4 regions of the Rossellomorea sp. GCM10028870 genome follow, and region 2 is predicted to be linked to each of the others. Evidence: riboswitches for the same ligand, from Rfam matches in the RefSeq annotation. Region 2 holds a riboswitch; each other region holds the start of a gene.

Evidence for each region. A riboswitch is a leader RNA that binds a small molecule or an ion and turns the genes downstream of it on or off. The one in region 2 is predicted to bind thiamine pyrophosphate.
Region 1: another riboswitch for thiamine pyrophosphate. It lies ahead of thiT (energy-coupled thiamine transporter ThiT); the one in region 2 lies ahead of tenA (thiaminase II).
Region 3: another riboswitch for thiamine pyrophosphate. It lies ahead of ACFQWC_RS10370 (ABC transporter substrate-binding protein); the one in region 2 lies ahead of tenA (thiaminase II).
Region 4: another riboswitch for thiamine pyrophosphate. It lies ahead of thiC (phosphomethylpyrimidine synthase ThiC); the one in region 2 lies ahead of tenA (thiaminase II).

What each region holds. Positions count from the first base shown of each region.
Region 1 covers NZ_JBHTGN010000004.1:83,134-92,400, forward strand. Annotated here, with positions in the region: gene ACFQWC_RS16705 (ABC transporter ATP-binding protein) at 1-200, opposite strand, end outside; gene ACFQWC_RS16710 (GntR family transcriptional regulator) at 187-582, opposite strand; gene ACFQWC_RS16715 (ZIP family metal transporter) at 899-1,714, shown strand; gene ACFQWC_RS16720 (histidine phosphatase family protein) at 1,748-2,290, shown strand; gene ACFQWC_RS16725 (YflT domain-containing protein) at 2,327-2,650, opposite strand; gene ACFQWC_RS16730 (thioredoxin family protein) at 2,783-3,109, shown strand; gene ACFQWC_RS16735 (hypothetical protein) at 3,340-3,639, shown strand; TPP riboswitch at 3,723-3,821, shown strand; gene thiT (energy-coupled thiamine transporter ThiT) at 3,891-4,487, shown strand; gene ACFQWC_RS16745 (DedA family protein) at 4,636-5,283, shown strand; gene ACFQWC_RS16750 (threonine/serine exporter family protein) at 5,410-6,159, shown strand; gene ACFQWC_RS16755 (threonine/serine exporter family protein) at 6,206-6,661, shown strand; gene ACFQWC_RS16760 (beta-propeller domain-containing protein) at 6,822-9,011, shown strand; gene ACFQWC_RS16765 (mechanosensitive ion channel) at 9,171-9,267, shown strand, end outside.
Region 2 covers NZ_JBHTGN010000001.1:991,332-1,000,598, forward strand. Annotated here, with positions in the region: gene ACFQWC_RS05210 (cyanophycinase) at 347-2,878, shown strand; gene ACFQWC_RS05215 (hypothetical protein) at 3,041-3,238, shown strand; gene ACFQWC_RS05220 (sensor histidine kinase) at 3,387-4,523, shown strand; gene ACFQWC_RS05225 (response regulator transcription factor) at 4,520-5,119, shown strand; TPP riboswitch at 5,408-5,515, shown strand; gene tenA (thiaminase II) at 5,633-6,331, shown strand; gene ACFQWC_RS05235 (ECF transporter S component) at 6,324-6,902, shown strand; gene ACFQWC_RS05240 (ABC transporter ATP-binding protein) at 6,917-8,344, shown strand; gene ACFQWC_RS05245 (energy-coupling factor transporter transmembrane component T family protein) at 8,341-9,144, shown strand; gene ACFQWC_RS05250 (thiamine phosphate synthase) at 9,134-9,267, shown strand, end outside.
Region 3 covers NZ_JBHTGN010000001.1:2,010,116-2,019,382, reverse strand. Annotated here, with positions in the region: gene ACFQWC_RS10390 (cation diffusion facilitator family transporter) at 1-73, shown strand, start outside; gene ACFQWC_RS10385 (Fur-regulated basic protein FbpA) at 165-350, shown strand; gene ACFQWC_RS10380 (aldo/keto reductase) at 404-1,306, opposite strand; gene ACFQWC_RS10375 (phosphotransferase enzyme family protein) at 1,393-2,298, shown strand; TPP riboswitch at 2,376-2,485, shown strand; gene ACFQWC_RS10370 (ABC transporter substrate-binding protein) at 2,661-3,647, shown strand; gene ACFQWC_RS10365 (thiamine-binding protein) at 3,660-3,953, shown strand; gene ACFQWC_RS10360 (ABC transporter permease) at 3,950-4,711, shown strand; gene ACFQWC_RS10355 (ABC transporter ATP-binding protein) at 4,713-5,450, shown strand; gene ACFQWC_RS10350 (TatD family hydrolase) at 5,443-6,222, shown strand; gene ACFQWC_RS10345 (transcriptional regulator SplA domain-containing protein) at 6,348-6,593, shown strand; gene splB (spore photoproduct lyase) at 6,606-7,634, shown strand; gene ACFQWC_RS10335 (low molecular weight phosphatase family protein) at 7,681-8,109, opposite strand; gene ACFQWC_RS10330 (dicarboxylate/amino acid:cation symporter) at 8,496-9,267, shown strand, end outside.
Region 4 covers NZ_JBHTGN010000006.1:177,983-182,596, forward strand. Annotated here, with positions in the region: gene thiC (phosphomethylpyrimidine synthase ThiC) at 1-1,728, opposite strand, end outside; TPP riboswitch at 1,877-1,993, opposite strand; gene ACFQWC_RS21395 (copper homeostasis protein CutC) at 2,076-2,768, opposite strand; gene ACFQWC_RS21400 (ABC transporter substrate-binding protein) at 2,988-3,926, opposite strand; gene ACFQWC_RS21405 (hypothetical protein) at 3,947-4,468, opposite strand.

The DNA of each region.
Region 1 (9,267 bases), on a different contig from region 2:
TCAAAGATCGCTTGGTCTCTTAAGAGAACGTTCCCGCTATCCGGCTTTAACACTCCCGCAATGGTTTTGAGTAGTGTCGTTTTTCCCGCCCCATTCGATCCGAGCAGTCCATAAATCGATCCTTTTTGAACAGAGAACGAAACGTCATGAATAATTGTAGTACCTTCAAAGGATTTACTTAATGATTTAATCTCTATCATCAGATTGATTCCCTCCTGCCGATGCCTCGATGTCAGCAATCATCTGCTTTAAGTCTTCAGGCGTAATCCCTAAATAAAGAGCTTCAGACAAAAGTTTAGACAACTCTTCCTTTACTTTCATAATTTTCTCCGCATTTTGAATGTGACTTGAAGGATTAACAAAGCTACCCCGTCCTTTCACCGAATAAATAAACCTTTGAGTTTCTAGTTCCCTATAAGCTTTTTGGATTGTGTTTGGATTTATGGTCAGCTGTTGGGCCAATGCACGAACGGAAGGCAATTGTTCGTCAGGCTTCAACACCTCATTAATGATCAACTCTTTTAATTTCTCGACTAATTGTTCATATATGGGCTTTCGACTTCTTAAATCAAGCTCAAACATATCCACCCTCCCAACCGTATAAAGTGTACTATGTGTCTTAATACAGTTAAAGTATATAACAAGTTCTACCAGTTTGGGAAGAGGGGAAATGAAAATATTCTTGAAAAGCTGGTAAGTGTGGTATTCACTTTGACTTTTGTGAATAAGGACTCCAGGTTTGGGAGTAAAAAGAATGATACAAACACAAACTGAGATGAATAACATATATATAGAAAAGTGATAAAGCATGGTAAAGATGACATTTCCTTTGACAAAGAAAGTTTCCTTGATGCAAAATGGTGGTATTAAAATTTTTGATCGGAGGAGAGGGTCGGTTATGTTCTTAGATTGGTTAAGTGGATTCAACCCAGCCGTCCAGGCACTTTTTGGCGGTACATTGACATGGGGATTAACCGCACTGGGGGCCGCGACGGTTTTTTTCTTTACCAAAATAGAAAAGCATACTCTGAACATGATGCTTGGGTTTGCTGCAGGTGTCATGATAGCAGCATCGTTTTGGTCACTTCTTGCTCCATCAATAGAGTTCAGTGAACAAAACGGTCAGATTCCGTGGCTCGCTCCTGCAATCGGTTTTTTGCTTGGCGGCCTTTTCATTCGACTATTAGATTTTGTCGTACCTCATTTACACTTAGGGAACTCAGCAGAAAAAGCGGAGGGACCTCCGACTAAATTTAAAAAATCAACCTTACTATTTCTTGCGATTACCCTTCATAACATTCCCGAAGGTTTAGCCATCGGTGTGGCTTTTGGGGCAGCGTCAATGGGACTTGGTGACGCAACATTGGTAGGGGCGATCGGGCTCGCGATCGGAATTGGTATTCAGAATATGCCTGAAGGGGCGGCCCTTTCTATTCCATTGCGCGGAGAAGGGATGTCACGTCTGAGGTCCTTCAACTATGGTCAGCTTTCAGCTATCGTTGAGCCCATTGCTGCCGTAGTTGGTGCAGCTGCTGTCCTATTAGTGCAGCCATTGCTTCCTTACGCACTTGCTTTTGCTGCAGGGGCAATGATTTTCGTAGTAGTGGAAGAGCTGATCCCAGAGTCTCAATCCTCTGGAAGTACAGACTTGGCCACATTGGGACTCATGTTGGGATTTGTTGTAATGATGATTCTGGACGTATCGTTGGGTTAATAAAAGTATAATGGTAGTGAAGGGGGTGAAAATGTGAAGATTGGTCTCGTAAGGCATTTTAAAGTAAAAAGAGGATACCCTGAAAGATTTGTAACATCCGAAGAACTAATGAAGTGGGTAGAAGAGTACGATGAGTCTGATGTAGAAGAGAATGAGGTTGATCTTCATGATATTGAATGGAAGAAGTGCTACGCAAGTGACTTAACCAGGGCAGAAGTAACTGCTCGAAAAGTCTATGCCGGGGATATCGTATCGTTGAAGGAACTACGTGAAATCAGACTATCTCCCTTATTCAATTACAAGAGAAAGCTTCCTCTGTTTTTACATTTGTTTATGATCCGGGTAGCCTGGTGGTTTAATCATCGTTCTCAGCCTGAAAGTAAGAATGAAATCCTTAAAAGAATCAACAGGATTGTCGAAGCGATCATACATGAGGGTGAGGACGTTCTCATTGTTGGGCATGGCGGGATTATGATGTTTATGAGAAAAGAGCTGATTAAACGAGGGTTTAATGGCCCTAAGTTTAGAAGACCAGCAAACGGGAAGCTATATGTTTTTCAAGACAAAAAAGGATGATTCCGGGGAATCATCCTAAGTCATTGTTCAATAAGGTCAGTTCTTAACAATCAATAATATCTTTCCTTCATCGAGCTTTCCTTCGTACTGATCCGCTTCTGCGTGGGAAAATCCAACTTCCATCAGCTTGTTTCGGAGTTCGTCGCCTTTATTCAGAATCATGTTCCCTACTGCAGTCCCGATGCCTGTTTCCTTAACACCGATCTCATTGGCGTCAGCCCGATCAGCGACTCTGTCCGTCCGGTCATCATCATGGGATAATACATAAAGATTGTGTTTGTCGATACCTTGAGAAGAAAGCTTTTCAACTTCTGTAATTAATTCCTTATCGTCATAAAATTCCTTAACAGTCGGTTTCAATTCAATCTCCTCCATTTTTCAAATTATTTTGTCGTCGTTTATCTTTTCCCGCGGGTTCCTATTAGTAAACCTTTGAATATGTGGGTATACATATTACTAGTGTGTGTAATGAAAGAAGGGAGACGGTTAGATATGGAAGAAGTTCATTCTTTAGAAACTATCAATGCTACTCTGGCAGGAGAAAAGATGGTGTTACTATACATATCCAGACCCAATTGCTCTGTTTGTCACGCTCTACTGCCCCAAGTGAAAGGGGTGCTGGAAGAGTTTCAAGATGTAAAGTCCATTCATGCCGATGCAGGGGAAATACCGGAAATAGCTGGTGGGTTCTCTATCTTTACTGTGCCGGTGGTCATCGTATTTGTAGATGGAAAAGAAATGTTCAGGAAGGCCCGATTCGTTCCAATCGATGAGTTACATACCCAAATGTCCCGTCTGGTGAAGATGTTAGACAACTAAACAAACGTTTGATTAAGCGTGAAAGTTGTTGGTTTGTCAAAGTTTACAGTATTAAACGGTTGTTTAATACTGTGAAAATTAAAAATCGAGAGCTGTTTTAAGTTGGGGATTATAGACAATGAAAAAGAGCTGCTAAAAAAGTAGCTCTTTTGTCATGGTTCGGTGAATAGGTATATAATAGAGAGTATACGAGTATAGTAGTCATGAAGAAATAAAAGGGGGCTTGATGAATGATCAGATTGTCCAGGACAAAGAAAGTCATGTTACTTGGTTTAGCAATCATCCTCATAATAGTAGCCAACCGGATTTCCAGTGTACAACACTTGACAGCAAGAATTGCCACTAACCTGTATATCAGCCTGAAGTATCAAGATCTGGACCTCGAATACCAGAACGTCGAATTCTCACCCCAGTTTGGAGATTATTCTGTAGCGTATAAGGACAAGGACGGAAAAGTCTATGGATTCATGGTTACCCCTAAGTCAATGCCCGTCATCATACTTCACGATCCTCTTAATGAGTCACCTTAATCAATAGCGAAGTTAAAGAGTGAACCTATCTATCTTTTATCATTTCATTCTTCATGTATAATAAAACCAAACAACTTTATAAACGTTACCACAAGGGGAGCGAAAGCTGAGAGTGAACAATCTGTTCTGACCCTCTGAACCTGTTAGTTAGTACTAGCGTAGGGATGTGGATAGTAAGCAGCATGGCTTATTTTTCCTTTTACATTCAGCCCCCTTATGGTTTCGTTTCATCTTACAAGGGGGATTCTTTTATGAAAAACATGCGTCTTGTCGTTTTACTTGAAGCCTCATTGATGGCGGCATTCGCCGTTATCCTTGATATGCTTCCTTCTATTAAGCTATCACCCAGTATCTCCATTTCGATAGCAATGGTTCCTATTTTTCTATTGTCATATCGAAGAGGATGGAAGGCTGGTATACTGGCTGGATTTGTATGGGGCCTATTGCAGATTGCCTTGGGTGACGCTTGGATTGCGACTCCAGTGCAAATGGTAATTGAATATTTCATCGCCTTTGCCTTTATCGGTCTTGCCGGATTCTTTTCCGGTAAGATCCAATCCTCAGTAAGAAGTAACCGTCGAACTAGAGCGGTCATGTGGGTAGTGGCTGCTACGTTTTTAGGTAGTCTGGGTCGATATTTTTGGCACTTCATCGCAGGATATGTCTTCTTTGCAGAATATGCGCCAAAAGGCATGTCGCCGCTACTTTTTTCATTAGCAGCAAACGGAATCACCATGTTGGGCTCAGCTCTTCTTTGTTCAATCGCTCTGCTGATCGTACTCAACACAGTGCCAAGATTGATCAAAGTAAGGGTATCTCCTCAAGAAAGCAACCGAAAGGCATCCTAAGTTATTTGGACCGGTCACTATAAAGAGGCTGGTCTTTTTTCTATGAAAATACATCCCAGGTCTTAGAAGTATTTACTTCTACGGCTTCTGTTTGCATGTTGGTGATTTTTTTATACTTAAGTTATTCGTTCATATAGGAGTGACCTCGATGGAAGAAATCATGGCAAATTATTCGGCAGAGTGGGGGATATGGGGTGTATTGCTTTCTCTATTTATTGAAGGAAGTGCTTTCCCTTTTGTGGGCACTTTTTTCATCGTAACAATGGGATTTATTTTAGAATTAACGTGGATGGAGATAGGAGTGCTTTCTCTAATAGGAAGCTTTCTTTATACAGCGGGTAGCTATATTCCTTATTTTATCAGTTCAAAATTAGGTGCGAAGCTTGAGGCAAGGTTGAAACCTGAAAAACGGAAGAAGCTCAAAGAAGCTCAGGAAAAGTTCAACCGTTACGGAATCTGGAGCGTAGCAATTGCAAGTCCCCTTCATTTAGGAAATATCATCCCCTTCATGGCAGGCATGGCAAAAATGGATTTGAAAGTGTATTCTCTCCTTACTATGCTTGGGATAGCTCCGTCTACCTTTTTTTTCTTAAGTATAGGCAAGTTCTATGATGGTGATAGAGAAGTGATCTTGGGGTTGGTAGAAGAATATCAACTGTTGGTTCTAACAGGATTTGTGCTGGTAACTGTTTTGTACATTCTCTTTAAAAGGAAGAGAAAAGGGAATAGAAGGATGATTAGTAAAGATTCGGAGACTGAAAAATTTTCGTCAAGTTACAAAAAAACTCAATCCTAAAACCCTCTACGCAGATTAAATCTTCGTAAAATCATCCCCTTCCTCATTGCTTACACCCATTCTTTCCTATAAACTAGACCTATTCAAAAAATAGCACGTGTGGAGAGATCTATATTGGAAGCAAAAATGATAAGAAGATATGACATTATGGAGGTAAGTTTGCTGGCGGGTAAGATCATGCTGCAAAGTGGTGCAGAAACGTATCGCGTAGAGGATACGATGATGCGGATCGCCGCTTCTTATGGGATTTCAGAATCTCACAGCTATGTTACACCAACAGGGATCATCTTCTCGATTGAAACGTCTGAACCAACGAAAACGAAGCTTATTCGAATAAACGAACGGTCTACCGATCTTGAAAAAGTAACCCTAGTGAATAGTATTTCAAGGCAAATCAGTAAGGGTCATCTCACCCTTGAAGAAGCATACAATGCTTTGGAAAAGCTTGATCAATCTGATCTTTCTTATTCCTTTGTGATTCAGGTATTGGCCGCTTCGATTGCAAGCGGATGTTTTCTCATCATGTTCCAGGGAATGTGGAATGACTTCATTCCTGCGCTTTTCGCTGGTGGAGTCGGGTTTACGAGCCTGATCTATTTTCATCGACTCGTGCCCATTAAATTCTTCGCCGAGTTTCTCGCTTCCTTTATTATCGGAATGCTTTCCTATGGGTTCGTCCAGCTTGGAGTCGGACAGGAGCTGGATAAGATTATTATTGGATCAGTGATGCCTCTGGTTCCCGGGCTCCTCATTACCAATGCCGTCCGGGACTTAATGGCAGGGCATTTGGTGTCGGGTTTATCGAAGGGAGCAGAAGCTTTTTTAACGGCGTTTGCCATCGGGACGGGTATTGCCGTAGTTTTCACTCTGACGTAGGGTGACTTTGTTTAGTATTAGGAAAAAAGAATGAGGTGAAAAGGGAATGCTCATCATAGAACAATTAGTGACCAGCTTCATCTCCGCTGCTGCATTCGGGATTATCTTCAATGCTCCAAAGCAGTCCCTTTTCAAATGCGGAATTGTTGGAATGTTAGGCTGGATCATCTACATAGTAATGAGTTTAAACGACGCCGATGCGGTACTTGCGACGTTACTTGCATCCTTTGTCGTGGCCGTGATCAGTCAGGTGTTTGCGAAAATGTATAAAACCCCGGTCATCATCTTCTCTGTAGCCGGCATTATACCTCTTGTACCTGGAGGACTGGCGTACGATGCCATGAGAAATTTTGTTCAAAACGATTACAATGCCGCCATCAACCTGGCAGCTAAAGCTTTTATGATTTCAGGCTCCATCGCCATCGGACTCATCTTCTCAGAAGTCATCAACCAAGTCATCCGAAACGCTCGGCTGAACGTAAGTGCAAGGCGAATGAGATAGAGGGACGGACCTTACTTTTGTGGGGTCTTTTTTTATTGGCTTCAGCAGAGAACAGGAACAAAGTCGGGCGTAATGAATCCCCTGCAAACTCACACCCCATGTAACATTTTCTCTCTCCTGACGTCTAATCAACAAATAGAACATATAGGAGGGTCATAGCATGAGTAAGAAATCGTATCTGCTCATCATTGCTGGTATTATGTTGCTGGTAGCACTTGGAACGTTTGTGTATAGTCAAAGACCTGTCGTGAAGGCCGAGGGGAAGATGGAGGGCGACCTTCTCGTGATGGAGAATAACTCATGGAATCTGCAATTTTCAACGGCCCTGAATAAGGAAACGGTGACGCCCCAGAACATTTATGTAGAAGACTCCAATGGAGAGAGGATCAATGTCTCCTTGAAGGTGGATGAAAATCGAAAGACACTGCAAATTCAAGCACCGCCAGAAGGATATCCTTCTGATCCACACCAGTATACACTTCATATTTCTCCTAAAGTGAAAACCAAATGGGGTTTTTCTTATGATGGAGATACAGAAATACCCTTTTCTGTCACCTCTAAACTACCCAGTATTCAATCCAAGGAAGAACTAACGAACTATTTTAAACGAATGTTAAAGAAAAATAAGGAAGATACGGAGTTTTCTCTGTTCGGAAGAGAAGGGAATATGGAGTCCAAATCATCGGAAGATAGTGCAGCTGGGGAGTCGTCTCAATCGGAATCCAATTTTTCTGAAACGAATAATCAGGTTAAAGGAGTTGACGAAGGGGATATCGTGAAGACCGATGGAAGCTATATTTACCAATTAACCGACCGCAGGCTGCTGATTACAAAGGCAAATCCTGTGAAAGAAATGAAAGTGGTATCCTCTACCAGCTATAAAGAAAATATGCAGCCGCATCATCTGTTTCTACAGAAGGATAAGCTGCTCGTCATCGGGAATAGCTGGTCGCCTGTCCATTTTCAAGAGGGTAAACAAGAGTCAATTGCTTCCACTATGCCTGTAGACGGAACGACCGTTGCGCTTCTTTATGATATCTCGGACAAAGCCAAACCATCCCTTCTCAGGCATGTTGAGCTTGAAGGTCAATATGTAACGTCCAGGAAGATTGATTCCACTGTATATTTGATTTCGAATCTGTATCCAAACTACTGGATGCTTGAACAGGGGGGGAATCCTGATCTGAGACCCCGTGTGAAAGATAGTTTATCAGGTGGTGAAACGACACCCCTTCCAATAGAAGATATTAAGTACTTTCCACAGTCTCAGTCCCCAAACTATACCTTATTGACGGGAATGAATATGGAAGATCCAAAGGCTTCTCTAAACGTTCAATCCTATCTTGGAAGCGGCGATAAAGTGTATATGTCTAAAAATAATCTTTATGTGGCTGTAGAAAAATACAATGAAGATGCTATGAAAAAATGGACCTCTTCAAACACGGAGATTTATAAATTTTCCGTAAGTGATGGAAAGATTGAATATGCTTCATCAGGTCAGGTAGAAGGAAGGGTGTTAAATCAATTTTCCATGGATGAACATAAAGGTTACTTTCGGATTGCAACGACAAAAGGGGAGGTGTGGAACAGTGACTCCCCTTCATCCAACGCTCTCTATATTTTGGATGAAAACATGAAGAATGTTGGGGAAGTAACGGATTTAGCCAGGGGAGAACAAATCTATTCTGTCAGGTTTATGGGAGATAAGGCATATATGGTGACCTTTAAACAAGTCGATCCCCTTTTTGTCATCGATACGGCAGATCCGAAAGCTCCAAAGGTTCTGGGGGAGCTGAAGATTCCGGGTTTTAGCACCTATCTTCACCCCATTGACGAACATCACCTCATCGGGTTTGGGTTTGATACGAAAGTGGTGCACGATGACAAAGCAACCAATGAGGAACCCAGAATCGTTCGACAAGGAATGAAGATCTCATTATTCGATATTACAGACTTTCAGCAGCCAAAGGAGACGGATACTGAAATAATAGGGGGACAGGGTACTCACTCATATTTGTTGGACGATCACAAAGCACTGCTTCATGAACCTTCACGAAATCTATATGGCTTTCCCATTTCTGTTTATCATGAAAAAGAAGGAAGCCGGCATGAACTGGATTTTGACTATCAAGGCGCAATCCTGTATGAAATCACACCTGAAAAAGGAATCGTCTTAAAGTCTCAGCTCACAGAAGAAGAAAACAAACACAAAGAATATTACGAACAGTGGGAAGACCAGATTCAAAGACTCCTATATATTGATGATCAGCTGTATACAGTATCACATAAGAGAGTGACTGCTTACTCTTTAGATGATTTCATTAAAGAAAACGCGATTGACCTCCCGTGATGAAAACCCTTAAGGCGCTTTGCCTTAAGGGTTTTCTATTACTTAAGACTCCTTGGTGAATCAAATAGACTATCTTTTTTTGTCAGGTTTTGAAAAAAAATCTTTGGGTAGATAACTATTAGCATTATACAATTTCCATAATTGAAGGGAGAACATCGAATGAACAATGATATAACGCAAGAATGGTACGGGTACTTAGGGAAGCTTCCTGATCTGTTATTAGCTCTATTAGTGTTATTGATCGGATGGATCATTG
Region 2 (9,267 bases):
GTATCCTTCATAGAAATCTATAATAACAAGAATTTTAGCAAGCAATCTCATTTAAGGTAAAAGAGATTGAATTTCATTTTAAGGAAGAAGGATTATTTTTTTCTAGTTACATTGTTTTCTTACACACCTTGAAGCTCTGTCATGAAAATACTGTTTAAGATGGTGAGGGGAACTGCGCAGACTCCTGCGGAAGTACGGACGTTTCGAGACCCCGGAAGCGAAGCAGTTCCCCTCACCATCCAGCATAAACCTGGTTGACAGAGCCCTGGTAGATTCTATGCTCGAAAACAACAATCTTTGCGAAAAGAGCCAATTGAAAATAGATTAATAGAAGGGAGAAATGTTGATGAATGGTTATTGGGGTAAAGCGAAGAAACTATTCATTATTATGACTGTATTTACAGTTATAATCAGCTTGGCAACTTCCAGTGTATTTGCCAAGGAAAACGAGAGCAGCATCAAGGGGAATCTAGTGATTGTCGGAGGAGCTTTAGGTAGCAGCAACTCGGCTGTTTACGAAGAGTTCATTAAACTATCAGGGGGGGAAAAGAAAGCGAAAATAGGAATCATTCCTTCTGCTTCAGGCTCTCTGAAGTCATCAAATCAATTTAAGAAAGATTTGATGTCGTATGGAGTAGATGAAAAATCAATTGAAATCCTTCCTCTATCTGCTCACGATTTCTCAGGCACAGAGGAAGACGAAAGTAAATGGAAAAATAATGCTCAAAAGAAAGAAATAACAGAAAAAATCAAGAAGATGACAGGAATTTGGTTTGTCGGAGGAGATCAACTTAAGATCACAGACACATTGGTTAAGGAAAATGGGAAAAACACGAAAGCTTTAGATGAAATTTGGAATGTTTACCGGGAAGGAGCCGTTCTTGGTGGGACAAGCGCCGGAGCAGCCATCATGAGTGATGTGATGATTACGGGTGGTGACAGTTTAGGAGGTCTTCGTCAAGAGTTCATAACGGAAGACGTATCCAATCGAGATGAAGAATATGCACCTGTGTATATCGAAAAAGGGCTTGGATTCTTCCAATGGGGGATTGTGGATCAACATTTTAATGAAAGATCTCGTCTTGGCCGACTAGTAGCTACAGCCATCCATTACGAAACAAACAAACATCACTTCGCCTATGGAATTGATGAAGATACGGCGATGGTGGTTAACAACGAAAAACAAACGATTTCAGTATTAGGAAGAAGTAACATCACGGTAATAGATGTAGCACAATCAACTTCCACTGGAAAAGAAATAAAGAACGTTGATCTTAGTTATCTATCTCCTGGTGATGAACTTAATGTCAAAACGAAGGAATTTACGATGAGCGGGGATAAGGTTGAAACAAAAGGCTATGAATATTATAACTTTAAGCCTCTTGCAGCTACGGGTGTTCTATCATCCTATGGGACACTCCCGCAATACCTGTCGTATTCCCTAGTGGACAATGAAGCAGTAAGTGAGGTACATAGTTACCTTTATGATAGTAAAGGAAATGGTTTTGAGCTCGGATTCAAACAGACAGATGAAACAAACGGATATTGGGGTTATCAGGATGGTCAAAAGGATTCTTACTCTTTATTGCATGTGAAGATGGATATCTCTCCAGTATCGGTCCGCTTTAATGAGAAAGACCGTCTGACACAAGAATATAGGGAGTCAACATTAGAAGTACCTGAGAATTCTTTTGATCCTGAAACAAAGGGAAGTTTGGTGATCGTCGGGGGAGCTTTAGGGAGCAGCAATGAAGAAGTGTACCATGAATTTATTAATCGTACTGGGGAAAATGGGAAAATAGGGATTATCCCTGCAGCAAGTTCCAGTTTGAAATCATCAAAAGCATTTAAAGAGGATCTTTCCTCATATGGTGTTCCGACAGAAAGAATCGACATTCTTCCTATATCTAATCATGACTTTAAAGGGACGGGAGAAGACGAGTCCCAGTGGGCAGATAATAAGAATAACCCGGATTTGGCAGAAAGGATTCTAGAGTATGATGCCATTTGGTTTGTAGGTGGTGATCAAACGGATATCACTCGATCCCTATTAAACGAAGATGGATCGAAGTCAATGGCTCTTGAAAGCATTTGGGAAATCTATCGTAATGGAGCCGTTCTTGGCGGTACAAGTGCAGGAGCTGCAATCATGAGCGATGTGATGATCGCAGGTGGAGGAAGCTACGAGACTCTATCAAAAGGATTTACAGATATGTATGACGGGATGTCTCAACAAGAAGGTGGACCTGGATATCTTGAGAAGGGATTAGGGTTCTTCCCGTATGGTATTGTGGATCAGCACTTTGATAAAAAAGCACGATTGGGGCGTTTAATTGCAACCAATGCTGAACATGGAGAAGAAAATGAATTCGCCTATGGCATCGATGAAGATACGGCGATGATAGTGGATAACGAAGCGAAAACCATTGAAGTAAAAGGTAGAGGCGGCGTTTCCGTAGTAGATTTGAGTCAGTCAAATCTATCACAATCATCGCATACGTATAAAAATATTCAATTATCATGGATTACCTCTGGAGATCAATTAAATTTAAATACAAATGCATATACGATCAGTGATCATAAGGTTTCAACAAAAGACTATGAATATTACGAATATAAAGCTGCTCCCCATACAGGAGTATTAACGCCGCACCCTTCTCTTGCAAACTATTTAAGCTATAGCCTTCTTGATAACTTTGGCCAGGATGAAGTGAAGAGCTATAGTTTTTCTGAAGATGAAGGCTTCGAACTGACTTTCAAAAAGGGAGATCAAACGGAAGGCTTTTGGGGTTATAAAGATGGAAACAAAGATGATTACTCATATCTCAATGTGAAAATGGATATCGTACCAGTAAAAATCTCGATTGAAAACAAATAGAATTGAACGGAAAGCCTGGGCGGATTGACGCTCAGGCTTTTTCAAAGTGAATCAACTTTTCTTAGGTCATTTGCCAGTATATTTGATTGGTAGCATCTGATATACTAGTGATAACAAAGTGCTAGCAGTTGCTAACAGATAGATAGAAAAGGAGGGCGAACCTTGTCAGATCAAGGAAGAATGCAGCTTAATGTAAGGGTTGATACGGAAACATCAAAGAAATTGGATGAAATCGTTGAATACTATCAGCAAAACACGAAGATTGGAAGAGTTTACAAAGGCGATGTGTTAACTGATATCATCCATAAATCCTACGAGGTCATGCAGAAGCAAAAAGCGATTCAAAATCGGAAATATTAGTATTTTTCTGTCTTGGGATTCATATGATCAACTCCTCTAATAGATAATGAAAATTCAGCCACTTGGTATGAAAATATGGGATAATTCATGTAATAATATAGGAGACATGTTTAAAATAATGAAAGTAAAAGAGGTCCTCATCGTGCAAATGCCGAAAAAGTTAATCAATATTCAAAAAGGGTCCGGAATTTCCCCGTACATATGGAGCATCATCAGCATCCTGCCATTTTATTTTATCTTTCAGTCCTCCTCTACGATCGAAATTGTTGTAGGGATTTCCTTGACCATCATGTTCTTTATTTCTTTACGATTTGCTTTTATTTCAAAGGACTGGCCGGTTTATTTATGGACATCAATTTTAATTGCGATATCCATTACCATGACCATTCAATTTAATTTTATCTACTTTGCTTTTTATATTGCCTATTATAATGGGAATATAAAAAACCGGGTGGCGTTTTTAACCCTTTATATTATCCACCTTGTGTTAACGACGGCATCGATCAATTATAATTTTGTTATACAGGATGAATTATTTTTATCTCAATTTCCTTTTATTCTGATCATTTGGATAAGCGTCATTCTGTTACCGTTTAATATTTATAATCGAAATAAACAGGTGCAGCTCGAAGATCAGTTGGAAGATGCTAATAAACGTATTTCAGACTTGGTCAAGCAGGAAGAACGCCAGAGGATTGCCCGTGATCTACACGATACTTTGGGTCAAAAGCTTTCTCTCATCGGTTTGAAAAGCGATCTGGCCAGAAAATTGGTGTACAAGGATCCAGAGCAGGCCCGGAGTGAATTAAAGGATGTTCAGCAGACGGCACGAACCGCTTTGAGTGAAGTAAGGACAATGGTTTCACAAATGAGGGGTATTCGATTAAAGGACGAAATCGTCCGGATCAAACAGCTATTAAAGGCAGCGGAAATTGATTTCGTGATGGATGATGAAGTCATGCTGCCCCAAGCATCACTCTTTCTGGAAAATATCTTGAGCATGTGCCTAAAAGAAGCCGTGACGAATGTTGTCAAACATAGTAAGGCTTCATACTGTGAGCTCATCATTGAAGAGTCGGATAAAGAGATGACCATTGTGGTGAAGGATGATGGTGTAGGAATCGGAGGAGATTACACACAGTCTAAAGGCAGCGGTTTAATCGGGATGAGAGAACGCTTGGAATTTGTAAATGGAAGTTTAGACATCCTTACAGAGAATGGGACCATCTTGATTATGAGAGTGCCGAAAGTGATTAAGCAGACAGACAGGGAGGGAATGGAATGATTCGAATTGTTATCGCGGAAGATCAGCGAATGTTATTAGGTGCCTTAGGCTCGTTACTTAGCTTAGAGGATGATATGGAAGTGGTGGGAAAGGCGGGCAATGGAGAAGAAGCCATTGCCCTCGTCCACGAGCTGCAGCCGGATATTTGTATCATGGATATTGAAATGCCTAAAAAGACCGGTCTTGAAGCAGCAGAGGAGTTAAAAGGCGAAAATTGCAAAGTGATTATCCTGACAACCTTTGCCAGGTCCGGTTATTTCCAGCGTGCATTAAAAGGGGGAGTGAAGGGTTATTTGTTAAAGGACAGCCCAAGTGAAGAACTGGCGAACTCGATTCGCCTTGTGATGGAGGGTAAACGTATTTATGCACCAGAGCTCATGGACGATGTGTATAGTGAAGAGAATCCTTTGACAGACCGTGAAAAGGAAGTGTTGGAGCTGGTTGCTGACGGGAAAAACACGAAGGAGATAGCCGATGAGCTTAGCCTGAAAACGGGTACCGTCCGAAACTATATCTCTACCATACTCGACAAGCTTGAAGTTAAAAATCGAATCGAAGCCATCACTCAATCAAAAGAAAAAGGATGGTTTAAATGATGGGCAGGGAGGGACTTCCAACATGGAAGCCCCTCCCTACTTTAATTGTAATGATTGTCATCCCATAATCCATTTTTGTATATTTATACATTTGTAGTATGCAGTTAATATTGCTGTAAAGAGCTTTATTCTTAAAGGAATTTCATTAAAATTTTTAAAGTGGGTATCCTTTGCTGTGATTGGTTTTGTAGGGGAAGGGCGAATGGAAAATTGATGAAAGGTTTTCTTTTTGGTGTTGACAAGCAAAAGAATCATGGTACGATAGCATCGAATACAAAATTTCATAGGACGATCCACTAGGGGTGCCTTATTAAAGGCTGAGATTAAAGTATGACTTTAAGACCCTTTGAACCTGATCTGGTTGAGACCAGCGTAGGGAAGTGGTGTTTGACGGTCGCGTAGAATCGTAATCTTACATTCTGATCTCAAGCCACTTTCTGTATGCTGCATGCATAATGGGAAGTGGCTTTTTTGTTGCCCAGTTCGGGTCGTCTGGAAAAGGAGAAAGATATTATGTCATTTTCAACGTACTTAAGAAACGAAGTAAACGAAATTTGGGAAGCGAGCTTTCAACATCCTTTCGTTAAAGGGATTGGTGAGGGAACCCTCCCCCTTGACAACTTCAGGTATTACATCCTGCAAGATGCCTATTACCTATCCCACTTTTCAAAGGTGCAGGCACTTGGGGCAGCCAAAGCAACAGACTTACATACTACCTCTAGAATGGCAACACACGCTGTTGGGACAAATGAAGCAGAGCTTTCACTTCATGAAAATTTCTCAAATCGATTAGGGATCACGGAAGAAGAAAAACAGCAGTTCGAACCTGCTCCTACGGCTTATGCGTACACGTCACATATGTATCGGTCCGCTCAGTATGGGGGGCTCGCAGATATTCTGGCGGCAATACTCCCCTGCTACTGGTTGTATTATGAGATCGGTGAACGCTTGAAATCATGTACACCTGAGGAGGCCATTTATCAGGAGTGGATCGCAGCTTATGGGGGAGAATGGTTTCGGGAGTTAGTGGAAGAACAGATTCAGCGACTGGATGGATTGGCAGCAACGATGACAGAAACAGACAAGGAAAGAATGAAAGAGAATTTCATTTTGAGCAGCATTTATGAATTCCAATTTTGGGAAATGGCATACACACTCGAGAAATGGCCGTTTCAGTCTTCTTTAGTCAAAGAAGGTAAAGTACATGTCTAAATTAAAGCTGACGGACATTTTAGTAACGGTCGTGATCTCCATAGGTTTTGGAATTATATATAAGCTTTGGGGACCGGTTTATAACCTGTTAAAGCCATTTGGATTGCATGCGGATCAACTGATCTATGGCATGTGGTTCATGGCGGCAACCGTGGCTTTTTTAATCATTAGGAAACCTGGTGTCGCACTTCTGGCAGAAATTGCAGCATCTTCAGGGGAATTTCTCATGGGAAGTGAATGGGGCCTCGAGGTACTCCTATTCGGTCTTATTCAAGGATTGTTTGCAGAGTTGATTTTCCTTATCACCCGCTATAAGCGTTATGATGTCATCATCATTTGTGCAGCAGCTGTGGGCTCAGCAATTGGCTCAATCCTGATGGACTACTTTAAGGGATACATGGGAGACCTGGTTCTGTGGAATTTATCACTTTTTATTGGTGCCAGATTAATAGGATCCATCGTGATAGCAGGCATAGGAGCCTTTTATCTCGTTAAGGCTCTGGAGAAAACGGGGGTAACCAGTTTAGTCAGAAATGCAGAGCAAAAAGATTATGACGCGTTGAATCAGTAAAGGAGGGAAGGACGATGCATGTTGAAAATCTGCGCCTTACATTCTCCGGTTCAGAGGAACTGATGTTTAAAGACGTAAGCCTTTCAATAGAAGATGGGGAAAAGGTATTGCTATTAGGACCGTCGGGATGTGGCAAATCCACACTCCTCCAGGTTTTTTCCGGTGTGATACCCCATTCGATAGATGTGCCGATGAAAGCTGACTCGATTGAACGTCCTGAATCCTTCGGGTATGTCTTTCAAGATCCGGACGCTCAATTTTGTATGCCCTATGTAGATGAGGAAATTGCCTTTGTTTTGGAGAACAACCAGATTCCAAGAGACGAAATGCCAGAGATTATTAAAGAACTGTTAGAGAAGGTGAATTTAAGTCTGAGGGATTCCCATACGAAAATCTCCTCTCTATCTGGGGGGATGAAGCAAAAATTAGCCATTGCCTCTGCCCTTGCGCTCCATCCCCATACGCTATTTCTGGATGAGCCTACAGCCATGTTAGATGAAGAGAGTACAAAATCTGTATGGGAAACAGTGAAAACGACATGCAAAGATAAAACGTTACTTATCGTTGAGCATAAGCTTGGGCACGTACTGGATATCATAGATCGTATTATTCTTTTCGATGCTAGTGGAAGAATAGTGGCTGATGGTCCAAAGACTCACATTTTATCAAATTTTAAGGAAACAATGAAAACAGTTGGGGTATGGTATCCGGAAGCGTGGAAAGATTATCTTTCTTCCCACCTCCCGGAGAAGGCTGCCCCGTTTGGAAAAACGAATATAAAGCTAGAGAACTTCAAAGGGTATGTACAAAAAGAATTGAAAATCCACCTTGAAAATGCCGTCAGCCTTGAAGGTGAATGGATTGCAATCACCGGAAAGAACGGAGCAGGTAAATCAACATTACTCCACAGTCTCATGAAATTCATCCAAACGACCGGGACGTATGAATTATATGGGAGACAGGTAAAAGGAAAGAATGCTCCCGAGGAATGTACGTTTGTTTTTCAAAATCCCGAGTTTCAGTTTGTAACACACAGTGTGTTTGATGAAGTTGCGTATTCCTTTCGGCGGGGGAAAGTGGATGAAGGGATAGTGGAGGAAAAAGTGCATGCAATTTTAAAGCGATTTAAGCTTGATCCATACAAACAACATCATCCCTATCATTTATCAATGGGGCAAAAGCGCAGATTAAGCGTCGCAGCGTCCCTTGTCAGGAATAAAGATCTTCTATTATTGGACGAACCGACCTTTGGCCAGGATTCCCTAAATACGTTTGCGTTACTTGAGATGCTTCAAGGCTACCAAAAGGAAGGAACTACCATTTTGATGGTGACACATGATGAAAATATTATTACTCACTTTGCATCCAGAGTATGGGTAATTGAAAAGGGGCGTCTCACCCAGGATTTCCATAATGAGATCGCAGGTAGTAAAGCAATATGAATATAGAACTCGAGCATAGAGAAACCTGGCTTCATCAAATAAATCCCAGCTTCAAGCTAATGACCTTGATCGGGCTTTTTGTATTCCTGCTTTTTATTCATTATCTTAACTGGTTGTTATATTTGAGCTTACTCTTTTTTCTCCTGTTATGGGTGTTCTCGGGATATTCATATAGAACGGTCAGTTTAATGATTTTACCCTTTTTCCTTGTTTTCATCTCTACTGCTTCATCAATGGTTTTATTTGGGAAAGGTGAAACAACATGGATGAAATTTGGATGGATCCACATTACCGAAGAGAGTTTTTATCGGGGGATCCATGTTGGATTGCGTACCATCGTATTCGCTATATTGGGATTATTATTTGCTCTTACAACGAGACCGGTGAAGCTTTTCTACTCCCTTATGCAGCAGCTGAGATTAAAACCTAAGTATGCGTATAGTTTTATGGCAGGATTCAGATTAATACCCATTATGATTGAAGAATTCTTCACGATACGAAACGCCATGAAAGTCAGGGGAGTTGAGGAAATGAAAGGAATAAAGCACGTATTCCATAAAATGAAATCGTATTCCATTCCCCTGCTTGCCCAAAGCATCAGAAGAGCTCACAGAATTGCCGTGGCTATGGAGACAAAAGGTTTTAAAGAAAGTGGGAAACGAACCTATTACTACAGAGTAACCTTCTCGAGATATGATGGATATTTCTTGGGGAGCATTCTCTTCATGATTGTGCTCAGTTATTATTTTTCTACCCATCTACCTATTTTTCCGGCGGGAGATGTTCGCTATGGGAATTGAAACGAGAAAACAATTACATGTGATTTCAACAGGAAAACAATCAGTGGAAGAATTGGTGGAAATCTCGAAGTCCATATATCCATACTTCGACGTGCTCCACCTTCGCGAAAAGCAGTGGACGGG
Region 3 (9,267 bases), 1.0 Mb from region 2:
TGCTATTCATCACTCTACGATTCAAGTGGAGGGAAAAAGTGTCACAGAGGGACATCATCACGTTTGTACGTAACAGCTGTCGCTTTATCCTAATATTACCAATGTGTAAGAGGATGTTTAGTTCAGTCTCGATTTGGGGTATATCCTCAACTGGAGGGATGAACATGTTACATCAAGAAAATAAATCAGAGAAGCAAAAGACACCTGAATTTAAGAAGGATTTCTATATTCAACAATTATTAAGGATTGGCGTATATAAATATTTTGGTAAGCAGCTTTATGAGCTCTCCATGAATGAACTACAAGATGTCTATCTGGAATATTACGTTGGTGGCGATATAGCGAATTAAAAAAGACGAACCTTTTAGAAAAAGGATCGTCTTTTTTGCTGTACTAAGTTCTATTACGGCACATCATGTCCCATAGAAGTTTGCAGGATTTCAAACCATTGATCGTGGTTTAAAGAAATAGAAAGAGAGTCGATTGCATGTTGAATGCGTTCTTTTTTACCGGAACCGACAATAGGCATAATGTTTGAAGGGTGATTAAGAAGCCAGGCATATAGAACTTCATCAATTCCCTTTGCACCTGTTTCTTCTTTTATCTTCTTCAATGTATGTTGAAGACGAATGGCTTTCTCATCCTCTCCCTTGAAAATCGCACCGCCTGCGAGTGGAGACCAGGCCATCGGCGCGACACGTTTCTCCTGACAAAGGTTTAATGTACCGTCTTCGAAGTTTTCTAAGTGATAGGCAGATAATTCGATTTGATTCGTGATCAATGGAAACGGCAAATAGGATTGAAGCATATTCCATTGATGATCTTTAAAGTTTGATACTCCAAAGTGACGTACCTTTCCTTCTTCCTTCAATTGAGTGAAGGCTTCAGCCACTTCTTCTCCATTCATAAATGGATCTGGCCTGTGAATCAATAATAAATCGATGTAGTCCGTTTTTAGATTCTGCAGGGAGTTTTCAACAGATGTCAAAATATGCTTTTTACTCGTGTTGTAATGATGTGTTTTATGTTCCGGACGATTTTCAGAAGGGAGGACAATACCGCATTTCGTCACAATCTCCATTTTCTCACGTAAGGAAGGCTGAAGGGCAAGGGCTTCACCAAATAAGGCTTCACACATGTACGAGCCATAAATATCTGCGTGATCAAAAGTTGTGATTCCATTTTCAATATTTTCCTGGATCAAAGCAAGGGTTTCTTCCTTTGATTGATTCCAGTCTGCAAGTCTCCACAACCCATGAATGATTCTTGAGAATGATAAGTCTTCCGTCATTTGTATTCTTTGCATGGATGCAACCTCTTTTCATATGGTATGTAGACATTCTTTCATAGTCATACTAAACGTATATTACTATGTTTGGAAGGGAATTAAAAATGATTGAACCTCTTCATGATCTATTATTGAACTGGAAGGTTCATCCTTCCTGCATAGAGACTGTGGACAGTCATCCGAATGTTTATAAGGTAAAGAATCTTGGGAAGACATATTATTTGAAAAAAAGATTCAATTCTTCTGTGAAGATGCTAGAAGAAGAGTATCTCTTAACGACCTATTTACAGGAAAGCGGACTTACCGTTGAAAGGCCATTGCTAACGGTCTCACACCAGTCTTATGTACAACAGCATCAAGATTTCTACTCCCTGTATCCAGCCCTCGAAGGAAAGCCAGTACAAGTCTATTCCTTAGCTTCTCTTAAAAAGGCGGGAACGTATCTCTTTCAACTCCATGGCAGACTAAAGCAATATGTCTGTAAATACGAGGTAGAAGAATGGAAAGTTGACACACATTTGAGAGAGTGGATAGCCGGGCAAGATCCGACATCGATTGAAATATGGGGGAAAGGGTTTATAGGCAGGCTAAATGAGTGGTCTTTCTCCTATAGCAAATTGCCTCATCAACTCGTACATGGTGACTGCCACCCGCGGAATATCCTCATAAATGAGGAAAGGGTGACCGGGGTCATCGATTTTGAAAGGATACGAAAAGCCCCCCGTATAGCAGATATGGGTTACTTTATCGCAGGGATCCTCAAAGACCTGGTACAGCAAGATAAGAAAGAGCATTTCGAATGTATCCATACCTTTTTGGCGGGGTATCACTTCGATGCTGCCTTAACGCAAGATGAGAAGAGACTGCTGCCATTCTTAGTCATTATCTTCCTTGTCCAATATACGTTTTTTTACAATCAAAAAGGGTATTCACATCTTGTATCTACCTATATACCGTTCATTAACGGACTTGTAGATAACGGTGATTACGAACGAGCCTTTCAAATTTAATTAACTTTAATAGGAAATGCTTGAATATCCATCTACTCTGTGGCAAAGTAGGGTAGAAGATAACGTTTAATTTCATAGTAAAAGTGTAGGGGAACCGGTATGGCCGGTTGAGATTGTATCCTGTAGATACTGACCCTTTGAACCTGAACTGGCTGATACCAGCGTAGGAAACATTCTCTTAAACAATACATGATCATGTTTAACGATGCGTCCCGGGCTGAAGGCTTGGGGCGCTTTTTGTTATAGTGTCCCAAAGCTTTTTAGGTTCCATCTGCCTTTTGTTTTACATTCATTCACCTTATTAAGTGAAGAATAACGAATAAACGTTACAACTACATATGAGGATTTGAGGAGGAATCAAGATGAAAAAATGGATGGTCATCATCTGTGCTGTCTTTCTTTTAACTGCCTGCAGCGGTGGAGGAAATACGGCAGATGAACAAAAGGATGATCTTAAAAAGGTATCGGTCGTACTGGACTGGACACCGAATACCAATCACACTGGATTATACGTTGCGAAAGAAAAAGGATACTTCGAAGAGAAGGGGCTGGATGTGGATATCATCTTACCAGGTGAGGCTGGGGCAGATCAACTCGTTGCCTCGGGTAAAACTGAGTTCGGGGTTGGATACCAGGAAAGTGTCACACAGGCCAGGGTACAGGATGTTCCCCTCGTATCAATCGCTGCGGTTATACAGCATAATACCTCGGGGTTTGCATCACCTAAGAGCAAGGATATTACGACACCAAAGGATTTTGAAGGTAAAAGTTATGGCGGTTGGGGTTCCCCTGTTGAAAAAGCTGTCATGACATCGATTATGAAACAAGAAAACGCAGATGTAGAGAAAGTGGATTTTGTAAACATGGGAGATACAGATTTCTTTACTGCCGTGAAACGGGATGTTGACTTTGCATGGATCTACTATGGATGGACAGGTATTGAAGCAGAGCTTCGGGGTGAGGAATTGAACATGATGTACGTAAAGGACTACTCTGAAAAACTGGATTATTACACTCCTGTCCTGACAACAAATGAAAAAATGATTGAATCAGATCCCGATACGGTTAAAGCCTTCTTGGCAGCTGCTTCAAAAGGGTATCAGTTTGCAATCGACAAACCGAAGGATGCAGGTGAAATTCTTTTAGAGGCAGCTCCGGATCTTGATGAAGAATTAGTCATGAAGAGCCAGGAATGGCTGGCTCCTAAATACAAGGATGATGCTGACAGATGGGGAGAGCAGAAGCTTGAGGTATGGGAAAACTATGCTTCATGGATGTATGAGAACAATTTATTAGATAAGGAACTGGACAGTAAAAAAGCTTTTACAAACGAATTTTTACCAAATTAAGAGGTGAACAAAATGGGGAACGCACTCGTAAGCATACAAATTATTCCGAAGACGAAAAATGGTGAAGACGTTATACCTTACGTGGATGAAGCCATCGCGATCATTGATAAATCTGGTGTCCGTTATGAAGTCCATCCATTAGAAACGACAATGGAAGGAAATCTATCTGACTTATTTAAGGTGATTGAACAAATGAATGAACGAATGATTGAAATGGGCAGCTCAAACGTCATTTCTCAAATCAAGGTATTATATCAGCCGGCCGGGATTGAAATGGATCAATTAACGGAGAAGTATAAAGGATGAAAGCATGGATATCGAAAGGATGGAGACCCTTCTTGGTCATCATCCTTTTATTCATCATTTGGGAATCCACCATTAGAGTATTTGAGGTGCCGGCATGGCTAATGCCTTCACCTTCAGAAATATGGGCGGAAGGAGTCGCCTCATGGTCCACGTTTACAACACATCTTGCTTCGACAACACTCCTTACGATCGGAGGGTTTGTGATTGGATGTACGATTGGCATCGGGACTGCAGTGGGTCTGCATCTCCTCCCTAAAGTAAGAGAAGCGATATATCCACTTATGATTTTGTCTCAAAATATTCCGATCATCGTCCTGGCTCCTTTACTTGTTATCTGGTTTGGATTTGGACTATTGCCGAAAATCATTGTGATTACGTTGATCTGCTTTTTTCCGGTCGCGGTCTCGGCGCTGGATGGGTTCAGACAGACGAACCCCGAGTATATTCTTTACATGAAAATGTCAGGAGCATCAAAGGGGCAAATCTTTCGAAAAGTTGAATGGCCGCATGCACTACCGTCCATCTTCTCAGGACTGAAAATTTCAGCTACCTATAGTGTGATGGGGGCAGTCATCTCGGAATGGTTAGGTGCTCAGAAAGGAATCGGGGTCTACATGACACTTGCCTCTTCTTCCTTCAGGACAGACAGGGTATTTGTTGCCATCTTTATGATTATGCTGCTCAGCCTGGCTTTCTTTGGCATCATCTTGTTATTAGAAAAAATCATGATTAAGTGGAATCGGAAGGAGGACAAATAGCATGACAACCTTATCCATTCAAAATATGTCCAAATACTTTGACGGAGAACTGATCCTGGATAACCTTTCCATACATGTGGAAGAAGGTGAGTTTGTCTCGATCCTTGGTCCTTCTGGAAGCGGGAAGAGCACGCTGTTTCATGTCATCGGCGGATTATTCACACCCGATTCAGGAGATATTCAACTAGATGGAAGGTCGATTAATGGTCAGAGAGGAACCATCAGTTATATGCCTCAAAGTCCGTCCCTCCTTCCATGGAGAACGGTGATTGAGAATGTGATGCTGGGTCAGGAGCTGCACGGAAAAAGGGATAGAGAAAAAGCAATGAGTATGATTGAACGGGCGGGTTTGAAGGGATATGAGCATGCTTATCCCGGTGATCTTTCTGGAGGGATGAAGCAGAGAGTTGCCTTTATTCGTGCCCTGGTCAGTCCTCAATCCTTTTTATGTTTGGATGAGCCGTTTTCTGCCCTGGATGAATTCACACGATTAGACATGCAGAAGTGGCTCCTTTCCATTTGGGAGGAAGATTTGAGTTCCGTTCTATTTGTCACTCATAATATTGACGAAGCCCTATTCCTTTCAGATCGGATTATTGTTTTATCGACTCGGCCTGCCCGTGTACAGAAAGAGTTCAAAGTACCATTTCCCCGACCCCGGGACAAAGAGATTCTCTTAACAGAGGAGTTTCTGAAATGGAAAACGAGCATTTTTGAGGAGCTTTCTCAATATGTGTAAACCTTCCTTGATCGATGCTCACATACACTTGGATTTATACGATGGGTATGAACGTGATAAGATTCTGCAGGAACTTGAACTGTATGCTGTTGAAGCGCTCATAACTGTATCTTCCAACCTTCAGTCTTCCAGGACAAATATAGATCTCTCAAGAAGAGATGCTAGGGTCAAACCAGCTGCAGGGTTCCATCCGGAGCAGGAACTGCCCTCTGAAGGAGAAGTTGAGGAACTACTATCATTCATTGAGCTGCATCAACAGGAAATAGTGGCGATTGGAGAAGTAGGATTGCCTTATTACAAAATGAAAGAAGATCCTGATGTTGAAGTTGAGCGGTATATCGATCTGTTGGAACGGTTCATGATTGAATCAAAGAGGATGAACAAACCGATTATCCTTCATGCGGTGTATGAACACGCACCCATCGTTTGTGCCCTGTTAGAAAAGCACTCCATAGGGAAAGCTCATTTTCATTGGTTTAAAGGAGATGATGAGACCGTTGATAGAATGATTGAAAATGGCTATTCAATCTCCATTACACCTGATGTCCTTTATGAAATTGAGATACAGAAGCTTGTAAGAAAGTATCCTGTTGAAGGAATAATGGTGGAAACGGATGGTCCTTGGCGGTTTGAAGGAGAATTTCAAGGGAGGATGACCCATCCTGGAATGATGCATCGAACCATTGAAAAAATAGCAGAGATAAAAGGCATTCCAGAAGCAGATGTATATAAACAACTATTCAAAAATACGAATGATTTATATGGTATTTAAAAGAGTGACTTCTCTTGCATAGTAGGTGCAGGAGAAGTTTTTTTTATAAACATCTTTTACCATCATATTTATCGGGAAGATAACAAAAAATGATAGTAATGACGTTTAGGAAAAAGGTGAAAAGAATGGAACTGAATGATCAATATATGCCCTATCAAGCAGGGGATGTCGTATATGTGATTTATCGAAACCCCCACACACAAAGTGTAGCCAACGTGCAGGAAGCAGCCATAGTACATGATCCGGAAAATCCGAATGAACTGGCATTATTTCTATATGAAACCTATTATCCGTTAACACATGAAATTGCGGTCTATTCTTCAGAAGCAGAAGCGGAGCAAGCCTATACTCAATCATTTGGAGACATGTAGGAGGGATGAAGCATGGTTAAACCGTTCGTGCCACAATTGGTCTACTTTGAACCGAATGCCTTGGAATATCCCCTCGGTAAAGAGCTCAAAGAAAAGTTTGAAAAAATGGAGGTGGAAATCCGGTACACAACTTCGCATAACCAGGTTCGTAATCTGCCTGGGGATAACCACTTTCAGAAATATCGCATTGCTAAATCCACATTAGTAGTTGGAGTAAGAAAAACGTTGAAATTTGATACATCCAAGCCGTCTGCTGAATATGCCATCCCTTTTGCAACAGGGTGCATGGGACACTGTCACTACTGCTATCTGCAAACAACGATGGGAAGTAAGCCGTATATCCGGACCTATGTCAATGTGGATGAAATCTTTGAGTCGGCGGACAAGTATATCGCGGAAAGAGCTCCTGAATTCACTCGCTTTGAAGCTGCTTGTACGTCCGATATCGTAGGGATTGATCATCTCACTCATACACTGAAACGAGCCATCGAACATTTTGGTGAATCCGAGTATGGCAAGCTTCGTTTTGTAACGAAATTCCATCACGTCGACCATCTGCTTGATGCAAAGCATAACGGGAAAACAAGGTTCCGGTTCAGCATCAACGCAGATTATGTGATCAAGAATTTCGAGCCTGGTACATCTCCCCTGGATAAGCGACTTGAGGCAGCAGGAAAGGTAGCGAGAGCAGGGTATCCATTAGGATTCATTGTGGCACCTATCTATATCCATGAAGGATGGCAGGAAGGGTATAAGCAAATGTTTGAACATTTGGAAGCTCACCTGCCGGAAGAAGCGAAAAAGGATCTGACCTTTGAATTTATTCAACATCGTTTCACAAAACCGGCTAAAAGGGTCATAGAGAAAAATTATCCGATGACTAAACTTGAACTAAACGAAGAAGAACGTCGATATAAGTGGGGGAAATACGGGATAGGCAAGTATATTTATCAGAAGGATGAGGAGCAGGAAATGAAAGATCATCTGTATGCGTATATGGAGAAGCATTTTCCGAAAGCGAAGCTGGAGTATTTCACATAAAAAAAAGGGACTGATTACAATAGAATTTCAGTTGTAATCAGTCCTCTTAATGTAGTTGTGGAAGGATGTTTTCTAAATCTTTCACTCGCATGGCAATTTCATCACAAATTTCTTGATAGTGTACCCATTCTTCAATAGGTGTCTTGGAACGCTTCCTTGGATTAGGCAAATTCCAATAGATGACCTTATCTTCTAATTCAGATGGAATCTCAATCTTATCATCAAATTCTGTATCCTGAATCGCAACAATAACCGAAGCATCACCAAGTTCATTCATCTCGATGCGCGAAAGCGGGAAGGTACTAATGTCGATACATAACTCTTTCATTGCTAAAACGCTGAATTCAGCACGACTCTCGGCAACCCAACCTGCACTTTTGAACGACCAATCCGACACATCGAGCTTCTCGGCCCACCCTTCAGCTATCAAGCTGCGCTGTTGACTACTTGAAAGAAAATAGACTGTTTTATTCATTTTAGGTATTTTCCTTTCTATTTTCATGCTGTTATTACTATTTACCCAACCACGTAGTATTTAATCATTAAATGTAAAAAAGAAAAGATTGGAATTCAATTCATAGTAAGATTGAATCATGTTTCTCCCTGTTATTGTGGGTGTAGTGGGATGAAATATAGTAAATATGTTTTAAATCTCCCATAAACTTCTTCAATTATTAAAAAAATCAGTATAATAGGGGAGGGAGAATGAAGAAGCTAGAGGGATGAAATCTGAATGGGAAGGCAGCTTGGCACGAATTGCAGACTGTTTTTTTGAAGGAAGAAGAGAGAATGGTTTTGCAAGCTTTAATTTAGGGTAAACATCTTTTAATTATTTTGTATTTTTTATGGGGAGGGACATCTATGAAGTTTAATTTAACAACGAAGATTATCATCGCCTTGATCTTGGGGGCGATTGTGGGATTACTGCTCAATATTTTTGCTAAAGATATATTTGATATATTAGATCCTTATCTATTTACTCCGTTAGGGAAGATTTTCCTTAACCTCATCAGCATGCTTGTCGTGCCAATTGTGTTTCTATCCATCGTCCTTGGATCTGCAGGTCTGGGTGACCCTAAGAAACTGGGGAGAATAGGATTGAAGACCATTGTATTCTTCTTGGTGACTACCTGTATAGCCATCGTGATTGGTCTATCTCTGGCTTATGTCATTGATCCCGGCCTGGTAGAGGGAATCGACAAAACACAATCAGAAGGTTTTGAAACCAAAGAAGCTCCTCCTGTGGGAGAGACTCTCATGAACATTATTCCAAAAAATCCACTCACGGCGATGACAGAGGGAAATATGCTGCAAATCATTGCATTTGCCATCTTTATTGGATTTGGATTAACAGCTTTAGGGGATAAAACAAAAGGAATATTGAAGCTTGTTGAACAAGGTAATGATCTTATGATGTACCTTGTGACACTCGTTATGAAATTCGCTCCATACGGCACATTCGGATTAATCGCTTCAGCAATAGGGAGCCAGGGTTTCAGTGCTTTGAAGGCGATGTGGCTGTATTTTGTCGTCGTTCTTGCAGCATTGATCATTCACGCCATCGTTACCTATGGTGGAACGATTCTCCTCCTGGCAAAGAAGAATCCGCTATGGTTCTTCAAGAATTTCAGTC
Region 4 (4,614 bases), on a different contig from region 2:
AAACTCCTTCGATTTTTCTTTCAATCCTTTTTCTATTTCCTTATGAGCATCATTCATGCTAGTCTCCTTCATTCCCCTTATGTCATGTGATATTCTCATTGAACAAAATTTCGGGCCACACATTGAACAAAAATGGGCCGTTTTTGCCCCTTCTGCAGGAAGTGTTTCATCATGATACTCCCTTGCACGCTCCGGGTCCAGGGATAAATTAAATTGGTCATTCCATCTAAATTCAAATCGAGCCTTAGAAACGGCATTATCTCTGACTTGTGCCCCTGGATGGCCTTTCGCCAAATCCGCTGCATGTGCTGCGATTTTATAAGCAATGACACCTTCTCTCACATCATCTTTATTCGGTAATCCCAGATGCTCTTTCGGTGTTACATAGCACAGCATGGCTGTCCCAAACCAACCGATCATGGTAGCCCCTATGGCGGAAGTAATGTGATCATACCCCGGTGCAATATCTGTCGTTAATGGCCCCAAGGTATAAAAAGGAGCTTCATGACAGATTTCCATTTGCTTATCCACATTCTCTTTAATCATATGCATCGGTACATGACCAGGGCCTTCAATCATGACTTGTACATCATGCTTCCAAGCAATTTTGGTTAGCTCGCCTAATGTTTCAAGCTCGGCAAACTGTGCTTCATCATTCGCATCAGCAATTGATCCGGGTCTTAAACCATCTCCTAAGGAAACGGAGATATCATAGGCTTTTAAAATCTTACATATATCTTCAAAATGGGAATAAAGAAAGTTCTCTTTATGATGGGCAAGACACCATTGTGCCATGATTGAACCTCCACGGGAAACAATGCCTGTTGTACGATCAGCCGTCAGATGAATATACCTCAATAAAACACCTGCATGAATGGTGAAATAGTCAACACCCTGCTCCGCCTGTTCGATCAATGTATCCCTGTACACACCCCATGTAAGATTCTCAGCAATTCCGTTTACTTTTTCTAGTGCTTGATAGATCGGTACCGTACCAACAGGGACAGGGGAGTTTCGAATGATCCACTCCCTTGTTGTATGAATGTTTTTACCTGTTGATAAGTCCATTATGGTATCGGCACCCCAACGAGTTGCCCACGTCATTTTCTCCACTTCTTCTTCAACGGAAGATGATACAGAAGAGTTTCCGATATTCGCGTTTATTTTCACATGAAAGTGACGACCGATGATCATCGGTTCACATTCAGGATGATTGATATTGGCAGGAATGATGGCCCTGCCCTTTGCTACTTCTTCTCTTACAAATGAAGGATCAACATTTTCCCGGATAGCGATGAACTCCATTTCCGGTGTAATGATTCCTTTTTTTGCATAGTGCATTTGAGTCACATTACGACCCATTTTTGCCCGTATTGGGGTACGTTTGATAGTAGTGAACGCCTCTACGTGTGCATAAGGATCGTCTCCTTTATAGCCGTTATCTTCCGGTTCGATTTCACGTCCCGGGTAAGCGGCGACATCCTGACGTTCCAGGATCCACTCTGTGCGAACGGAAGGTAACCCTTTATGAATATCGACTTGGTAACGCTCATCTGTATAAGGTCCGCTTGTATCGTATACACGAACCGGTTCATTCTCTTCAACGCCCAAGGAAACATTCGTCCTACTCAGTTCTATTTCTCTCATCGGTACATTTATGTCTGGTCTTGATCCTCCGACATATACTTTTTTACTGTTTTTAAATTGCGTTTTTAACTCGATCGCCACTTAACTTCTCCTCCTTTTGATTGGATCTTAGAAGTTACTGCGTCAGGCATCCCATTGTTCAACAAAAGGACATGAAGACACAAAAAAGGGTCCTGAATAATCAGAACCCGAAATGTCAAAAAGTAGTAAGCGCCTCAAAACACAAATAAACGCTTCCGCACTACTTCCCTACGCTGGTATCATCCAGATCAGGTTCAAAGGGTCAAAGAACTTATGCGTTCTCCTCTCAGTCCAAGCAATTTATCGGACTCCCCTAGTAGAAATATTGATAGTATTCTATTGTATTACATACTATTTTTACCATGATTCATTCTTTTTTCCAATAGTAGTATAGTAACAAAATCAAATTAGGACATAATCACACGTTTGATTTCCATTACCTTTTCAGGGTCTATCCCGAAGTCATAGCTCCCATTATGACGGACACCTGATCCTACATGATATTCTCTTGCTTTTAGCTTGCTGTGTATTTCGCCTATATTTTCCACAGTTAAACCCGAACCCGGCATGATAGTGGGACCACCAATTTGCTCTATTTCCCTCATTGTACCAATCGCCTTCAGTCCCTTACTCACTTCAGATTTTCCGCCTGATGTGAGAATTCGATCAACGTTCAATCCTGAATGGAATATTCCTTTGCATAAGGCTACTGGATCATCAGACAGGTCGATAGCGCGGTGAAAAGTAATCGATTGACCCTTCGCACTTTGTACGATCTCCATTAAAGCGTGGGAATCAAGCTTACCTTCATGTGATAATGCGCCAAAGACGATGCCACGGCTTCCCATTTCAACCATTGTTCTAACTTGTTCCACCATGGTATGCAATTCATCAGACTGATACGAGAAAGATTTACTATGTAATCGGATCATAATCTGAACAGGAATTGAAACGGTCCTTAATACTTTTTCTATCACATGAAAATCAGGAGTTAATCCTCCCTCATGTATGGCAGACACCAATTCAAGTCGATCTGCTCCGGATGCTTCTGCAACTTTGGCATCTTCCTCATTCAAGACTATGACTTCCAGTTTGCTCATGTTGAATTCTCCTAACGTGATGATGTTACGTTAACTTTATCACAATGTTGAAGATTGTTGAACTTGTGATGAAAAGGATTTCCCCGCAAAAATATGTTGTTATTTAAAAAGACAATACTAATACGTTTGCATTACAAATCCTATAAAAAGTAACAATCTATCAGAAAAAGACAATGATTCCTCTTGCAAATCATTGTCTTCCCCATCTCCCATTCAATCTTATTCAGAAAATAAATCCGGATACACCGTTTTTGCTGTTAGCTCAACGGCTTCTCCAATACGTGGTCCTGGTCTTGACATAATGTCTGAATCCAAGAAATAGACTTGGCCATTTTGCACTGCATTTACATCTTTCCAGCTTTCCCGGGACTTGATTTCGGCTGTCGGCTCTTCGACATAACCCACTGTCGTTAAAATCATATTAGGGTTCCGTTTAATGATTTCTTCTTCGCCTACTTTCACCCAGCCTTTTTGATCTACAAAAATATTCTCGACCCCTGCCGTTTCAAGTATTTCCTGCTGAAACGTTTCTGCTCCTGCTGTATAAATATCAGGGGAGGGACTGATTTCAAAATATACTTGTTCTTTTTCCTTTAGCGTGCTTACTTTTTCTTTCACATCTGAAATCTGTTGCTTGATGCCGTCTACCAATTCGTTCCCCTTGTTCTCTACTCCCATTACCGTTGCAATTTGTTCTATATCCCCATAAACATCTTCAAAGGTTTGGGCAGATTGAATGACGAATACGTTTAATCCCGCTTCCTCAAGCTGCTTCACTCCTGCATCATCTCCAGTGGTATAAGCAATGACAACTTCCGGCTTTAGTGCAATGACCTCTTCCGCATTGACTGTCATGGAATCCGACACTCTTTTAATCTCTTTCGCTTCCTCTGGATAGTTGTCGTATTCAGTTGCCCCGATTACCTTATCTCCTGCTCCTATGGCAAAGAGAATCTCTGTGTTACTCGGCTGTAAGGAAATAACGGTTTCCGGCACTTTCTCAAAGTTAATCTCTTCTCCCCTGTCATCGATGACAGAATAAGACTCATTATCAGACTTGACTTCCTTTGTGGATGTTACTTCTTCCCCATTGCTGCACCCTGCGAAAACAACCAGGATGAATGATAATAGTAAACTATTTAACCATGACTTTTTCATATTTCATCTTCCCCGCTTCTCTATATTTTGTCTTTATACGATTTACTCACAAAAGGAATTTCTTCAATCCCTTCACATTTATTCACATACACGGCCATCACAAACAGGACATTTGCCAGTAAATGAGCGTATTTAAATAGAATATTTTCCACTTTCATCTCAGTACTGACTTTATGTAAGGCACGGACGGACTTTTTTGCTTCACTGCGACAGGTATGAAGCGTACATGCGGCTGTACAGCCTTGAGGAAGGACAAAGGTTTGGATACGCTCCTCGACTTCCGACACATAACGATCGTACATTTGGCTCAATTTATTCAAGTCGTCTTCCTTGATGGCTGTCATTCCCCGGACCGAACCATTGAGGTGGTACGCCATCTCAGCTAAATATAGTAAATCGTCCTGAACTTTCGGTAAGTGCTCCGTCATTGATGACGCGAGTCCAATTTTAGTCGACAGTGAATCGGTCCGGATCTCAAAATCCACGGTTGAAACAGACTCACGCATATAGGGATAACATAAATAGCGGAAATCCTTTGCCATATGTAAGTTCCTCCTTTCTGAATGATGTTTGTGAAGCACCTATCGTATCTTCCGGGAGGTTTAAATAAACACAAAAAAACCACCCAAGAATATTGGCCGGCAGTTGTCATCCATATGAAAAAAGAGATGCTAAAAAGCCGCACCAT